Linked DNA regions of Magnetospirillum sp. XM-1. The protein of the gene in region 1 binds, or shares a complex with, the protein of each later gene. Links are inferred from orthologs where the notes say so. Each region holds a gene or a part of one and is shown in the gene's direction. Other genes may lie near its edges.

The links.
Region 2: the proteins of tig (region 1) and rpsG are in contact, whole or in part, in a crystal structure (PDB 3GTY), measured with the Thermotoga maritima proteins. The link is inferred for Magnetospirillum sp. XM-1 from one-to-one orthologs. Residues at the interface, in WP_004081061.1 of Thermotoga maritima: Glu122, Val124, Val129, Leu130, Tyr133, Glu188, Gly259, Ile262, Tyr263, Glu266, Ser270, Glu273, Gln274, Glu277, Arg308, Gln311, Ile312, Ser315, Tyr316, Glu325, Arg329, Arg336, Leu363, Phe366, Trp367, Arg373, Leu377, Arg381, Leu384, Glu387; in WP_004081843.1 of Thermotoga maritima: Lys34, Lys52, Lys55, Glu59, Arg62, Gln63, Glu66, Asn67, Lys69, Val71, Arg95, Ala109, Lys110, Lys111, Gly112, Arg113, Pro114, Glu117, Glu121, Ile124, Ala125, Tyr127, Asn128, Asn129, Thr130, Gly131, Lys135, Asp139, Arg142, Met143.

What each region holds. Positions count from the first base shown.
Region 1 is NZ_LN997848.1:3,633,948-3,642,574, reverse strand. The notes cover bases 1-2,891. They hold tig (trigger factor), read left to right. Parts: upstream 1-698; coding sequence 699-2,084; downstream 2,085-2,891. Other genes in these bases: clpP (ATP-dependent Clp endopeptidase proteolytic subunit ClpP), read left to right, coding at 2,193-2,834; XM1_RS16865 (globin-coupled sensor protein), read right to left, coding at 1-281. Outside these bases: ATP-dependent Clp protease ATP-binding subunit ClpX, read left to right, coding at 2,995-4,260; lon (endopeptidase La), read left to right, coding at 4,513-6,924; XM1_RS16835 (HU family DNA-binding protein), read left to right, coding at 7,151-7,423; XM1_RS16825 (methyl-accepting chemotaxis protein), read right to left, coding at 7,681-8,627. UniProt on the Bacillus subtilis protein: Involved in protein export. Acts as a chaperone by maintaining the newly synthesized protein in an open conformation. Functions as a peptidyl-prolyl cis-trans isomerase.
Region 2 is NZ_LN997848.1:2,097,102-2,104,484, forward strand. The notes cover bases 2,519-5,372. They hold rpsG (30S ribosomal protein S7), read left to right. Parts: upstream 2,519-3,637; coding sequence 3,638-4,108; downstream 4,109-5,372. Other genes in these bases: XM1_RS09755 (transglycosylase SLT domain-containing protein), read right to left, coding at 2,519-2,829; rpsL (30S ribosomal protein S12), read left to right, coding at 3,254-3,625; fusA (elongation factor G), read left to right, coding at 4,124-5,372. Also shown: XM1_RS09745 (trypsin-like peptidase domain-containing protein), read left to right, coding at 48-1,460; XM1_RS09750 (hypothetical protein), read left to right, coding at 1,457-1,861; more of XM1_RS09755, read right to left, coding at 1,870-2,518; more of fusA, read left to right, coding at 5,373-6,208; tuf (elongation factor Tu), read left to right, coding at 6,241-7,383.

The sequences.
Region 1 (8,627 bases):
ACCTTGCCGATCTCGGTGACCTGGGCGAAGTAGCGGTCGTCGAACTGGCCGAGGAACACGCTTTCCATCCAATGCTTCTTCTGCATGGAGCGGGCGTGGGCCATGCGCTCGGGGTTGGCGAACATCTTGGCGGTCGCCGGATTGTTGCTGACATGGCGGTAGAAGGTATCGAGAACCCCGTCGATATGTCGCGCCAAGATATCGCGGAATTCCCGCAATGCGCGCTTGGTCTCTTCGTCGATCTGCAGAAAGGCGATGCTTGAAGTGCGGTCGAGGTTCATTTTGCCACCTGATCCCCAATAATACGTAGACAGCGAGTATGAGGCAGGGGGGGAAGGCTTTCAAATCGATTCCGGCCAGAGGCGGATCGGGCGACTCGACTTTTTTCTTGCCCGAAGCCCGGTGGAAAGGAGCTTGCGGCTTTTCCCTGTTTCCCTGGAAACGAACATGCTATAGACAGGACCCTCCCGACGGGGCGGCCCCAGGGCGCGCATTTGCGCGCGCGAAGGCAGCCGGCGTGTTTGGCCGTGCGGGCGTGGTGGAATTGGTAGACACACTGGATTTAGGTTCCAGCGGCGCAAGCCATGGGGGTTCAAGTCCCTTCGCCCGCACCAGCCACCGCCGCCGCCGCCGCTTAAAGCAGGCCGTCTGGCGGGAGCAGCGATTTCAACTCACTCGATTCGATTGGCGATAGACTGATGCAGGTAACCGAGATCAATGCCGAAGGCCTGAAGCGCGAATTCAAGGTCGTCGTTCCCGCCCAGCAACTGGAAACCCGGATGCAGGACAAGCTGGCGGAGATCGCCCGCAACGTGGCCATGCCGGGCTTCCGCCCCGGCAAGGTGCCCATGACCATCGTGCGCAAGAAGTACGGCGGCGCGGTGATGGGCGAGATTCTGGAGAACGCCGTCAACGACGGCGCCGGCAAGGCCATCACTGACGGCAACCTGCGTCCGGCCATGCAGCCCAAGATCGAGATCACCAAGTACGAGGAAGGCTCGGACCTGGAGTTCACCGTGGCGGTGGAAGTGCTGCCCGAGATCAAGACCATGGATTTCGGCACCATCAACCTGGTGCGCGACAAGGCCGTGGTGCCGGACGCCGAGGTGGACGACGCCCTGGCCAAGATCGCCGAGCGCAACGAGACCTCCGAGGCGGTCAAGCGCGCGTCCAAGTCGGGCGACGTGGTCGTCATCGACTTCGTGGGCAAGGTTGACGGCGTAGCGTTCCCCGGCGGCACCGCCGAGGGCTACTCGCTGAAGCTGGGCTCCAACACCTTCATTCCGGGCTTCGAGGACCAGCTGGTCGGCAAGAAGGCCGAGTCGGACGTCGAGGTCAACGTGACCTTCCCCGAGGGTTACGGCAACGAATCCCTGGCCGGCAAGCCCGCTTTGTTCGAGGTCAAGGTCAAGGAAGTGCGCGCCCCCAAGGCCGCCGCCGTGGACGACGAGCTGGCCAAGTCGGTCGGCCTGGAAAGCCTCGACGCGCTCAAGACCGCCATCCGCGAGGAAATCGCCCGCGAGCTGGACGGCGTGTCGCGCATGAAGCTGAAGCGCGCCCTGCTGGACGCGCTGTCGGCGGGTCACGACTTCCAGGTGCCCCCGGGCATGCTGGACGCCGAGTTCGAGGCCATCTGGAAGCAGGTCGAGTCCGATAAGGAAGCCGGCCGCCAGGACCCCGCCGACGCCGCCAAGTCCGAGGACGAGCTGAAGGCCGAGTACCGCACCCTGGCCGAGCGCCGCGTGCGCCTGGGCCTGCTGCTGGCCGAGGTCGGCCGGGTCAACGAGATCAACGTGACCCAGGAAGACCTGAACCGCGGCATCATGATGGAAGCCCGCCGCTACCCCGGCCAGGAGCATCTGGTGCTGCAGTACTACCAGAAGAACACCGAAGCCCTGGAATCGCTGCGCGCTCCCCTCTACGAGGAGAAGGTGGTCGATTTCATCCTGGAGCTGGCCAAGATCACCGACAAGGAAGTGTCGGTGGACGACCTGCGCAAGGACCCCGACGAGGCTTCCGCCGAGGGCGACGCCCCGGCCAAGCCGAAGAAGAAGGCCGCCGCCAAGAAGAAGGCGGCCGAATAGGTCTCGACCCGACGTGCAATGCCCGCGATATTCACCATATGAATATCGCGGGCGGCCAATTTCCTCGGCGTCCGCCCCCGCCGTTGCCAAATCCATGAAGGACGGAACATGCGCGAAAGAGACCCGATCGACCTGTACATGAACACCCTGGTTCCCATGGTGGTCGAGCAGACCAACCGGGGCGAGCGGTCCTACGACATCTATTCGCGCCTGCTGAAGGAGCGGATCATCTTCCTGACCGGACAGGTGTACGACGAGGTCGCCAGCCTGATCTGCGCCCAGCTGTTGTTCCTGGAATCCGAGAATCCCAACAAGGACATCGCCTTCTACATCAACTCGCCGGGCGGCGTGGTGACGTCGGGCCTGGCCATGTACGACACCATGCAGTACATCCGTCCGCACGTCTCCACCGTGTGCATCGGCCAGGCGGCCTCCATGGGCTCGCTGCTGATGACCGCCGGCGAGAAGGGCAAGCGTTTCTCCCTGCCCAACGCCCGCATCATGGTTCACCAGCCGTCGGGCGGCGCCCAGGGCCAGGCCACCGATATCGAGATCCAGGCCCGCGAGATCCTTGCGCTGCGCGCCCGGCTGAACAACATCTATGTTCAGCACACCGGCCAGCCGCTGGACGTCATCGAGAAGGTGATGGAACGCGACAAGTTCATGACCGCCGAGGAGGCCAAGGAATTCGGCCTGATCGACGAGGTGGTGAACAAGCGTCCCGCCGCCGAGGGCGACAGCGCTTCCTGACGTCCGTTCACGCGACAGCGGCCGGGCCGGTTCCTGAACGGAACCCGCCCGGCCGTTTGCTTATGCGGTTCAGGCAGAATTGTCGTTGTCTGGCGTGGCGGGCTGTGTCTAACATGATTTCGCGGGTGCGATGCGGCCGTTTTGATCCAATGGAGTTTCGATGACCAAGTCCTCTAGCGGCGATTCCAAGAACACCCTCTACTGCTCGTTCTGCGGCAAGAGCCAGCACGAGGTGAGGAAGCTTATCGCCGGGCCGACCGTGTTCATCTGCGATGAATGCGTCGAGCTGTGCATGGACATCATCCGCGAAGAGCACAAGACCCACATGGTCCGCTCGCGCGATGGCGTGCCGACCCCCAAGGACATCTGCCAGGTGCTCGATGACTACGTCATCGGCCAGGGCCATGCCAAGAAGGTGCTGTCGGTCGCCGTCCACAACCACTACAAGCGCCTGCAGCACGGCGGCAAGAACAACGAAGTCGAGCTGGCCAAGTCCAACATCCTGCTGATCGGCCCCACCGGCTGCGGCAAGACCCTGCTGGCCCAGACCCTGGCCCGCATCCTCGACGTGCCCTTCACCATGGCCGACGCCACCACGCTGACCGAGGCCGGTTACGTGGGCGAGGACGTGGAGAACATCATCCTCAAGCTGCTGCAGGCCGCCGAATACAATGTCGAGCGGGCCCAGCGCGGCATCGTCTACATCGACGAAGTGGACAAGATCAGCCGCAAGTCCGACAACCCGTCCATCACCCGCGACGTGTCGGGCGAGGGCGTGCAGCAGGCCCTGCTGAAGATCATGGAAGGCACCGTCGCCTCGGTGCCGCCCCAGGGTGGGCGCAAGCATCCGCAGCAGGAATTCCTGCAGGTGGACACCACCAACATCCTGTTCATCTGTGGCGGCGCCTTCGCCGGGCTGGAGAAGATCATCGGCAGCAGAGGCCGGGGTACCTCCATCGGCTTTGGCGCCGACGTGCGCGGCCCGGACGAGCGGCGCACCGGCGAAATCCTGCGCGAGGTCGAGCCCGAGGATCTGCTGAAGTTCGGCCTGATCCCGGAATTCGTCGGCCGTCTGCCGGTTCTGGCGACGCTCGAGGATCTGGACGTCGACGCCCTGATCGACATCCTGTCCAAGCCCAAGAACGCCCTGGTCAAGCAGTACCAGCGCCTGTTCGAGATGGAGGACACCCGTCTCACCTTCTCCGACGACGCGCTGAAGGCCATCTCGGAAAAGGCCATCGCCCGCAAGACCGGTGCCCGCGGCCTGCGCTCCATCATGGAAAGCATTCTGCTCGACACCATGTTCGACCTGCCCGGCCTTGACGCCGTGGACGAGGTGGTGATCAACAAGGAAGTGGTGGAGGGCCGCGCCAAGCCGCTCTACATCTACGCCGAACGGCGCGAGGACACCGGCGCCAGCGCTTAAATTCGGTTCGAAGCGTGAAAAAACGGGCGGGTTCCCCTGATCAGGGGGCCCGCCCGTCGCTTTTCACACAATTCCTAGTGTTCCGCATCGGCCTAAGGCCAAAATCTGCATTGCGGACACCCCCGACAAGACACTAGAATCGTCGGACATGGCTTGACGACGGGGGGAGTCCGCCCCAGCTAGAGCCTGTAACGTGACAGTACAAAGACGGGCCGGCCCAGTTGGGTGGCCCGCCGGCGTGAATGAGGCAGCATGGTCGATACCCCTCCTGGCGATGTTTTTCCCGTCCTTCCGCTCCGGGACATCGTCGTCTTCCCCCACATGATCGTCCCGCTGTTCGTCGGCCGGGAGAAATCCGTGCGGGCGCTGGAAGACGTGATGCGGGAAGACAAGCAGATCCTGCTGGTCGCCCAGAAGAACGCCGCCCAGGACGACCCCACCACCGAGGACATCTATTCGGTGGGCACCGTGTCTACCGTGCTGCAGCTGCTCAAGCTGCCCGACGGCACCGTCAAGGTGCTGGTCGAGGGCGGCAAGCGCGCCAAGATCACCGGCTTTACCGACAACGAGAATTTCTTCCAGGCCACCGCCGAGGTGGTGGACGAGCGTGAAGGCGACCAGCAGGAGCTGGAGGCGCTGTCGCGCTCGGTGGTCAGCCAGTTCGAGCAGTACATCAAGCTCAACAAGAAGATTCCGCCCGAGGTGCTGGTCTCGGTCAATCAGATCGAGGATTCGGCCAAGCTGGCCGACACCGTGGCGTCCCATCTGGCGCTGAAGATCGCCGAGAAGCAGGAACTCCTCGAGATCGAGGTGGTCTCCGAGCGGCTCGAGCGGGTCTATTCCTACATGGAGGGCGAGATCGGCGTCCTTCAGGTGGAAAAGAAGATCCGCAACCGCGTCAAGCGGCAGATGGAAAAGACTCAGCGCGAGTACTATCTGAACGAGCAGCTGAAGGCCATTCAGAAGGAGCTGGGCGAGGGCGACGACGGCAAGGACGAGACCGCCGAGCTGGAAGAGCGCATCGCCAAGACCAAGCTGACCGTCGAGGCCCGCGAGAAGGCCATGGCCGAGCTGAAGAAGCTCAAGTCCATGAGCCCCATGTCGGCCGAGGCCACCGTGGTGCGCAACTACCTCGACTGGCTGCTGACCATTCCGTGGAAGAAGCGGACCAAGGTCAAGAAGGACGTCAAGCTGGCGGAATCGGTGCTCAACGCCGACCATTACGGCCTGGAGAAGGTCAAGGAACGCATCCTCGAATATCTCGCGGTGCAGATCCGCACCGACAAGGTGCGGGGGCCCATCCTGTGCCTGGTCGGCCCGCCCGGCGTGGGCAAGACCTCGCTCGGCAAGTCCATCGCCAAGGCCACGGGGCGCAACTTCGTGCGCATGAGCCTGGGCGGCGTCCGTGACGAGGCCGAGGTGCGCGGCCACCGCCGTACCTATATCGGCTCCATGCCCGGCAAGGTCGTCCAGGGCATGAAGAAGGCCAAGTCGTCCAATCCGCTGTTCCTCCTCGACGAGATCGACAAGCTGGGCGCCGACTGGCGCGGCGATCCGGCTTCCGCGCTGCTCGAGGTGCTGGATCCCGAGCAGAACGCCACCTTCAACGACCATTACCTGGAGGTGGATTACGACCTCTCCGACGTGATGTTCGTGACCACCGCCAATACCATGCGCATGCCCCAGCCGCTGCTGGACCGCATGGAGATCATCCGCCTGTCCGGCTACACCGAGGACGAGAAGGTGGAAATCTCCAAGCGCCACCTGCTGCCCAAGGTGATCAAGGCCGCCGGCTTGAAGAAGGGCGAGTGGTCCATCTCGGACGAGGCGCTGCGTCACATCGTGCGCTACTACACCCGCGAGGCGGGCGTGCGCAACATGGAGCGCGAACTGGCCAATCTGGCCCGCAAGGCGGTCAAGGAGATCGTCTCGACCCGCAAGACCAAGGTCGCCGTCACGCCCCGCAACCTGGAAAAGTACGCCGGCATCCACCGCTACCGCTTCGGCGAGGTGGAGGAACAGGATCTGGTCGGCGTGGTCACCGGTCTGGCCTGGACCGAGGTGGGCGGCGAGCTGCTGACCATCGAGGCGGTCAGCATGCCGGGCAAGGGCACCTTCAGCCACACCGGCAAGCTGGGCGACGTCATGCAGGAATCCGTGCAGGCGGCCCGCTCCTACGTGCGCTCGCGCTCGGTCAGCTTAGGGATCAAGCCCACCGTGTTCGAGAAGCGCGACATCCACGTCCACGTGCCCGAGGGCGCCACGCCCAAGGACGGCCCCTCGGCCGGCGTCGCCATGTGCACCACCATCGTCTCCGTGCTGACCGGCATTCCGGTCCGCCGCGACGTGGCCATGACCGGCGAGATCACGCTGCGCGGCCGGGTGCTGCCCATCGGGGGCCTGAAGGAAAAGCTGCTGGCGGCGTTGCGCGGCGGCATCAAGACCGTTCTCATCCCCAAGGAGAACGAGAAGGACCTGGCCGAGATTCCCGACAACGTGAAGAAGGGCCTGGACATCATCCCGGTGGCTACCGCCGACGAGGTTCTGTCCCTGGCCCTGGTCCGCAAGCCGGTGGCCATCGAGTGGGACGAGCCCGACGACGTGGCCGAAGCCAAGCCGGCCAAGGACGGCGAGGCTGTGGCCGGCGGATTGGTCACCCACTGAGCGCAATAAGGGCATTTCCCTAGTTAAAACCGGCGTATTCCCTCGGGAATCGCCGGTTTTGCATATGTGAGTCGAGGGCGCCAGGGGCGTGGATGCCAGCAAATCCGCCATTTCTCGGCGATTGCGCATTGACGCTATCCGATAGGCTGAATTAGACTGACGGCTGTCTAATTCGATAGGCGGTATTGCCGGCTATCAATGTCGGTATAACGAAGGGGGTCCTCAGGTGAACAAGAACGATCTCGTGACGGCCGTGGCTGGCGCCGCTGGTCTGTCCAAGGCCGATGCGGCTAAGGCCGTGGACGGTGTTTTCGAAGCCATCACCTCCGCGCTGAAGGGCGGCGATGAGGTTCGTCTGGTCGGTTTCGGCACTTTCGCCGTCGCGTCGCGCGCGGCGTCCGAGGGCCGCAATCCCCGCACCGGCGAAAAGATCAAGATTCCGGCCTCCAAGCAGCCGAAGTTCAAGGCTGGCAAGGGCCTGAAGGACGGCATCCAGTAAGGCTGCCCCTTCAAAAGTACATTGCGCCGGCCGCCCGAAGGGGCGGCCGGTTTGGTTTTGGGGGCTTGCCCAAAACCCGAGAGCGTCCTAGAACCTGCCTGTGGGGCGGTTAGCTCAGCTGGCAGAGCATCTCGTTTACACCGAGAGGGTCGGCGGTTCGATCCCGTCACCGCCCACCAAGCCTTCAATACGTGGCTCTTTGAGCGGCCGCAGGCATCGCCTGCCGCCGCCGCTTCGGCCGGCGTCAACGCCTGTTTCTACGCCTGCGCCTCGTCGTTGAGGCGAAGGATGAATTTCTCCGTCTCGCCGGTCAGCCCATCAACGATCTGGGTCAGGTCCTTGGCGCTCCAGATCACGCGAATCGTTCCGGCGCATGTCTGGGCCGAGGCCCGGGCCATCTGGCTGACCGACAGGGCCACCTTGTTGGCCTGATGGGCGACCTCGTCCACATTGCTGGCGATTTCGCGGGTGGACGCGTCCTGCTGCTGGATCGCCCCCGCGATGGCCGAGGAGATGCCGTCCAGGGTGCCGATCACCGAAACCACCTCCTGGATGCTTGCCGACATGGACCGGGTGGAGGCCTGGATCTCGGCAACCTTGCCGCCGATGTCCTCGGTGGCGCGCGCCGTCTGGTTGGCCAGGTTCTTGACCTCGCCCGCCACCACCGCGAAGCCCTTTCCCGCCTCGCCGGCCCGGGCCGCCTCGATGGTGGCGTTCAAGGCCAGGAGGTTGGTCTGCGACGCGATGTCGTTGATGAGGTGGACGATGTCGCCGATGGAGCGCACGACGTCGGAAAGCTCGTCCATCTTCTCGGCGGTGCCTGATACGCCGGCCACGGCCTCCCGGGTAACGTCCCCGGCGCTGCTGATCTGCTGGGCGATCTCGTCGACCGCCAGCGACAGCTGTCTCGCCGCCTCCGAGACGATGCCCGCGTGTTCGCTGGTAATCCTGGCGGCCTCGCCCATTTCCATGGACAGGCTGCCGCTGCGTTCCGAGCGTTCGGACATCTTCTGGGCGGTCATGCGGATGCCGATCGTGGCGGCATCGACGGAATCGACCTTGGCTTTTACCTCCTGCGCATGCTCGGACGCCGCCATGTTGCGCGAGGCCCGATCCTCCTCCTGGCGCTGGCGTGCCGATTGCGCCTCGCGTTCCATCCTCTCCTTGTCGATGGCGTTGCGCTTGAACACCTCGACGGCGCGGG
Region 2 (7,383 bases), 1.5 Mb from region 1 along the record:
TTAAATCCCGGGGCGCCAATCCCGGGTGGAGCATCAAGGGAGAAGCCATGAGCTCGCGGTGGGTCTGGACGCTGGCGATTCTGGTCGCCATGGGCGGCGTGTCGCCGGCCCGTGCCGCCTGCGTGGCGCGCCCTTCCTCGACTACCGAACTGGCTCAATGCTCCACCGCCGCCACCGCGGGCGACATCGTCGCCGCCCGGCTGCTCGGCGACGTGATGGGCGACCCGACCCAGCGCCATTATGACCCGGCCGCCGCCCTGTCGTGGTGGGAGCAGGCCGCCGCCGGCGGCGACGGACAGGCCCTGCGGCGGCTGTTCGACGCCCATTGGTACGGGCGCGGCACGCCCAAGGATCCGGCCAAGGCCCGGACCTATCTGGCCAAGGCGGTGGCGGGTGGGGCTGCCTGGGCCCGCCTGGTCCGCGCCGTGCTGGCTGAGACGGAGGAGCCGGCCCTGGCGGCCGACCTCTATAACGGTCTGGCGGCGGAGGGCAATTGCCTGGCCCAGTTGCGTCTGGCCCACGGCCACGATCGCGGCGGCTGGGTGGAGAAGAATCGCTCCCAGGCCCTCTATTGGGCCACCGTCGCCGGTCTGGCCGGCCGTTCCGAGCAGTCGCCCGACGACCATCCGCTGTTCGACGCACGCTTCCATTACCGCGACTGCACCTCCGAGGCCTATTTCCTGCGCGGAGACCTGGCCCGCAATCTGGCCGCCGACCTGCGCGCCCAGGTGGAGGAGGCCGCCGCCGCCTGGCGGCCGGGACGGATTCCGGACCGCCAGGGACCCGTGGACGCGCCGGCCGCCGTCGGCGTCAGCCCGGCCGGTTTCGGCTCGGCGGCGGCGTCGCGCATTCCCGAGTGGCGGCCGCTGCCCGGTACCCTGCAGCGGCCGGCGGGCCGCTCGCGCCTGGGGGCCGAGGAGGTCTTCGCCACCGTCGGCCGCTCGGTCTACGTGGTGGTGGCCGCCCGCACCGAGGAGGAGTTGAAGGCGCGCAAGGGCCGCTTCGGTTCGGCGGTGGCCATGGACGAACGCACCGTGGTGACCAATTGCCATGTCATCGATGAAATGTCCGTGATCCTGCTGCGCCAGGGAAATCAGACCCTGCGGGCCACGCCGTCGGGGGGCGACCCGGCCTCCGACCGCTGCCAGATGACCGTGTCGCCGGGACGGCTTTCCGCCGCGCCGGGCATCCGGGCCTGGGACGATCTGCGGGTGGGCGAGACCGTCTATTCCATCGGCTCGCCCAAGGGCCTGGAGGCGACCCTGGGGCAGGGGTTGATCTCCGGATTGCGGCAGGTCAAGGCGACCCGCTACGTCCAGACCTCGGCGCCCATCTCGCAGGGCTCGTCAGGGGGCGGCCTGTTCGACTCGTCGGGCAATCTGGTGGGCATCACCACCTTCCACATCCGCGACGCCGACGGCCTGAACTTCGCCATCGCGGCCGAGGATTTCTTCCGGTGAAGACGCGGCGCGTCGGGCGGGACGGCTCGTTCATCCCCCTGGGCCTGGGGCCGGTGGGCATCGGCATTCCCCGATGGCTGCCGCTGGTGTTGCTTTATTTCGCCGTCGTCTTCGGGCTGGCCTGGGCGTCGAGCCCGCCCTGGCCCATGGCCGCCACGATGGCCGCCGCCCTCGGTCCCGGCGTGATCGGACTGGTGGATTTGGGCCTGCGGCTGCGCACCACCCATTACCAATGGGTCAATTCCGCCGGAGTCCAACTGGTGGGGGAAGCCTCGATCCTCGACCGGCTGACCTTCCGGGAATGCGGCTGGTATTTGCCCATCGTCAACCTGCCGCTTCCGCTTTGGCTGATCGGAATGGGATTGTCGGCCGCCTTCAGTCATTCCTGGCGGGTGTTTTAGCCGCCTGCCTAAACGTCTCCGCCCGCCTTGATGGATTCGACGATGTCGCGCAGCGATACCGTCTGCGGCCGGCTGGCGCCGGTGGGGGCGGGGGGGATGGCGGTGGGGAAGAAGGGGCTGTCGGGCTGCAGCGCGCTGGCGAAATCCGAAGGCGACACGGTCCGCACCGCCGCCTGGGTGACCGGCGCCACCGCCTGCACCACCTGGGTGAGAGCGGTCTCGGTGGGAGTGGAGGCGGGCGGGGATTCGGGCCGCGCCACGGGACGCAGCGCCGCCAGCTGCGGATTGCCGGATTCGATGGCCGGTTCGTGGGCGGCATCGGCGTCGTCGCCCAGCGCGGTCTTGAAGCGGGCCTGCACACTCTTATAAAGGCCAGCCACGGTGCGCGCCTTGTTGAACACCTCGGGGTTGGCGCGGGCGGCGTCGGGCAGCAGGTGGCGGGCCGAGTGCCTGGGATTGTCCTCCATGCCCTCGATCACCCGGGCTGCTCCGGACGCCCCCAGGAAATGGGCGAGGTAGAGGTCCGACGCTGTGGCCTCGCGCCCCAGGCGCTTCTCCAGCGTCTTGGCGTTGTCCTTGGCGAACTCGGCGGCCATCAGCGACGACAACTTGGGATCCTTGCGCAAATCCAGGATGGCCTTCTTCATGGCCTTGTCGGGCACGTCCAGACGCCCGTCGGCGCCCTTGACGATGGACTCGGCGGCGTCTTCCAGCCCGTGCTTGGCGCCGTGGCGCTTGACCATGTCCAGCCAGGTGCCGGCGGTGAACTGGAACAGCCCCGACGCCGAGGACTTGGTGTTGCGGGCATGGGGGTCGAGGCCGCTTTCCTGGGTGGCCTGGGCGAGGAGATAGCCGAACGACACGCCGGTGCTGTCGGCGGCCTCCTTGATGCCCGACATCACGCGCCCCGACCGGCTGGGCGTCTCGATGGATATGGAGCCGGTGATGTCGGAGTTCGGGGTTTGCATGGCGAACCTCGGAAGACGGAACCATCCTCACCATAGCATGGAAAGGTTACCAAGATTCGACTCGCCGCGATTGAATCTCATTAGCCTCTCGGGCGCCGGGCGCGTGCCGTAAAGCACGCTCGGCTTTAGCCGCATAAGCGGCGCGGCGCCTTGCGCCTGGCCCGGCCCCGATGCGTCGGGACCGGGCGGAGATCTTCCCGACTCTTTCGCTTGACGGGGGGCAGGCGGATAAATAGGATGCGCGCTTCTCGGGGGACCGGCATCCGTCCGCCTGGACGGTTTTCGTTGTCCCGAGGCTTGCGAAACACTGATGACAACGCCGAACAGGTCGGCGACCGAACCGCAAGAAAACCCCGGCGGGGAACTGCCGGCGGGTTTTCTTCTGGTTTTCGTCAAGGGACCTGTGTGAAGGGAAAGTGACTGAATGCCCACGATCAATCAATTGATCCGTAAGCCGCGCCAGCCCGTGGCGGCGCGCAACAAGGTCCCCGCCATGGAGGCCTGCCCGCAGAAGCGCGGCGTTTGCACTCGCGTGTACACGACCACTCCGAAGAAGCCGAACTCGGCGCTTCGTAAGGTCGCCCGCGTGCGCCTGACCAACGGTTTCGAGGTTACCTCGTACATTCCGGGCGAAGGTCACAACCTTCAGGAACACTCGGTGGTGATGATCCGCGGCGGTCGTGTGAAGGACTTGCCGGGTGTCCGCTACCACATCATCCGCGGCACGCTCGATACCCAGGGCGTCAAGGATCGCCGTCAGCGTCGTTCGAAGTACGGCGCGAAGCGTCCGAAGTAAGGAGTTCATCAGATGTCTCGTCGTCACGCCGCTGAAAAGCGCGAAATCACCCCCGACGCCAAGTTTCACGACTATGTCGTCGCCAAGTTCATGAACTGCCTGATGCTCGACGGCAAGAAGTCCGCCGCCGAAGCCATCGTCTATGGCGCCCTCGACAAGATCCAGGCCAAGACCGGCCAGGACCCGCTGAAGGTGTTCCACGAGGCTCTCGACAACGTCAAGCCCGCCCTGGAAGTGCGTTCCCGCCGCGTCGGCGGCGCCACCTACCAGGTGCCCGTCGAAGTGCGTTCCGATCGCCGTCAGGCCCTGGCCATCCGCTGGCTGATCGATTACTCGCGCAAGCGTTCCGAGACCACCATGATCGACCGCCTGTCCGGTGAGCTCCTGGACGCCGCCAACAACCGTGGCGCCGCCGTCAAGAAGCGCGAAGACACCCACCGTATGGCGGAGGCCAACAAGGCCTTCTCGCATTACCGCTGGTAGGAGACCGGATCCATCATGGCTCGTACCACGCCTCTCGATAAGTATCGCAACATCGGCATCATGGCCCACATCGATGCCGGTAAGACGACCACCACCGAACGCATCCTCTACTACACCGGCAAGTCCTATAAGATTGGCGAAGTGCACGAAGGCACCGCCACCATGGACTGGATGGAGCAGGAGCAGGAGCGCGGCATCACCATCACCTCGGCCGCGACCACCGCGTTCTGGCGTGATCACCGCGTCAACATCATCGACACCCCCGGCCACGTGGACTTCACCATCGAGGTGGAGCGTTCGCTCCGCGTGCTCGACGGCGCCGTGACCGTGTTCGACTCGGTGGCGGGCGTCGAGCCCCAGTCCGAGACCGTGTGGCGTCAGGCCGACAAGTACGGCGTGCCGCGCATTTGCTTCGTCAACAAGATGGACCGCATCGGCGCCAACTTCTATCGCTGCGTCGATATGATCGTTGACCGCCTGGGCGCCCGTCCGCTGGTCATGCACCTGCCCATCGGCGAAGAGAGCAACTACGTCGGCATCGTCGACCTGCTGCGCAACGTCGCGGTGATCTGGAAGGACGAAAGCCTGGGCGCCGAGTTCTCCGACCAGCCGATTCCCGCCGACCTCGTCGAGAAGGCCGCCGAATACCGCGCCCAGCTCATCGAGACCGCGGTGGAGATGGACGACGCGGCCATGGAGCAGTACCTGGGCGGCGAAGAGCCCTCCATGGACGTGCTGAAGGCCTGCATCCGCAAGGGCACCATCTCGCGCACCTTCGTGCCGGTGCTGTGCGGCTCGGCGTTCAAGAACAAGGGCGTGCAGCCCCTGCTCGACGCCGTCATCGACTACCTGCCGGCCCCGGTCGACATTCCCGCCATCAAGGGCGTGAAGTACGGCACCGAGGACGAGATCGCCAAGCACTCCACCGACGACGAGCCCTTCGCCGGTCTGGCGTTCAAGATCATGAACGACCCCTTCGTGGGTTCGCTGACCTTCGTGCGCGTCTATTCGGGCGTCGTGGACTCGGGCAGCTACATCCAGAACACCGTGAAGGACAAGCGCGAGCGCGTCGGCCGTATGCTGCTGATGCACGCCAACTCGCGTGAGGAAATCAAGGAAGCCCGCGCCGGCGACATCGTCGCCTTCGCCGGTCTGAAGGACACCACCACCGGTGACACCCTGTGCGATCCGACCCCCAGTTCGCTGGTGGTGCTCGAGCGCATGGAGTTCCCCGAGCCCGTCATCGAAGTCGCCGTGGAGCCCAAGTCCAAGGCCGACCAGGAGAAGATGGGCATCGCCCTGGCTCGTCTGGCCGCCGAGGATCCCTCGTTCCGCGTCACCTCCGATGCCGAATCCGGCCAGACCGTGATCAAGGGCATGGGCGAACTGCATCTAGAAATCCTCGTGGACCGCATGAAGCGCGAGTTCAAGGTGGAAGCCAATGTGGGCGCTCCGCAGGTGGCCTACCGCGAGACCATCTCCAAGGTCTACGAGGTCGACTACACCCACAAGAAGCAGACCGGTGGCTCGGGCCAGTTCGCCCGCGTCAAGATCAAGTTCGAGCCCGCCGAGAAGGGCGCCGGTTACGTCTTCGAGAACAAGGTCATCGGCGGTTCGGTGCCCAAGGAATACGTCCCCGGCGTGGACAAGGGCATCCGCTCGGCCATGGATAACGGCGTCATCGCCGGCTTCCCGCTGATCGACTTCAAGGCCACCCTGACCGACGGTGCCTACCACGACGTCGACTCGTCGGTTCTCGCCTTCGAAATCGCCTCGCGCGCCGCCTTCCGTGAGGGCATCGCTAAGGCCGGTCCGAAGCTGCTCGAGCCGATGATGAAGGTCGAGGTCGTCACCCCCGAGGATTACCTGGGTGACGTGATCGGCGATCTGAACAGCCGTCGCGGCCAGGTCAACGACATGGACCAGCGCGGCAACGCCCGCGTGATCACCGCCATGGTGCCGCTGGCCAACATGTTCGGCTACGTGAACACCCTGCGTTCCATGTCCCAGGGCCGGGCGCAGTACAGCATGACATTCGACCACTATTCGGAAGTGCCCCAGAACGTGTCGGACGAGATCCGCGCGAAGCTGGCCGGCTAATTCGACACCTATCGAGGACGGAGTAAGATACGATGGCTAAGGCTAAATTCGAGCGTAACAAGCCTCACTGCAACATCGGGACCATCGGTCACGTTGACCATGGCAAGACCTCGCTGACCGCGGCGATCACCAAGATCCTGGCCGAGACCGGCGGCGCCACCTTCACCGCCTACGACCAGATCGACAAGGCGCCGGAAGAGAAGGCCCGTGGCATCACCATCTCGACCGCCCACGTCGAGTACGAGACCAGCAACCGCCACTACGCCCACGTGGACTGCCCCGGCCACGCCGACTATGTGAAGAACATGATCACCGGCGCGGCGCAGATGGACGGCGCCATCCTGGTGGTGTCGGCCGCCGACGGCCCCATGCCCCAGACCCGCGAGCACATCCTGCTGGCCCGTCAGGTCGGCGTGCCCGCCCTGGTGGTGTTCATGAACAAGTGCGACATGGTCGACGATCCCGAGCTGCTGGATCTGGTCGAGCTGGAAGTGCGCGAGCTGCTGAGCTCGTATGACTTCCCCGGCGACGACATTCCGATCGTCAAGGGCTCGGCGCTGTGCGCCCTGGAAGACAAGCAGCCGGAGATCGGCCGCGACGCCATCCTGAAGCTGATGGCCGAAGTCGACGCCTACATCCCGCAGCCGGAGCGTCCCAAGGACAAGCCGTTCCTGATGCCGATCGAAGACGTGTTCTCGATCTCGGGCCGCGGCACCGTGGTGACCGGCCGCGTCGAGCGTGGCGTGGTGAAGGTTGGCGAGGAAGTCGAGATCGTCGGCATCAAGGCGACCGTCAAGACCACCTGCACCGGCGTGGAAATGTTCCGCAAGCTGCTCGATCAGGGTGAGGCCGGCGACAACATCGGCGCCCTGCTGCGCGGCACCAAGCGCGAGGACGTGGAGCGCGGCCAGGTTCTGGCGGCTCCGGGTTCCATCACGCCCCACACCAAGTTCGAGGCCGAGGCCTACGTTCTGACCAAGGAAGAGGGCGGCCGTCACACTCCGTTCTTCACCAACTATCGTCCGCAGTTCTACTTCCGCACCACTGACGTCACCGGCGTCGTCGAGCTGCCGGAAGGCACCGAGATGGTGATGCCGGGCGACAACGTGAAGATGCACGTGACCCTGATCGCCCCGATCGCCATGGACCAGGGCCTGCGCTTCGCCATCCGCGAA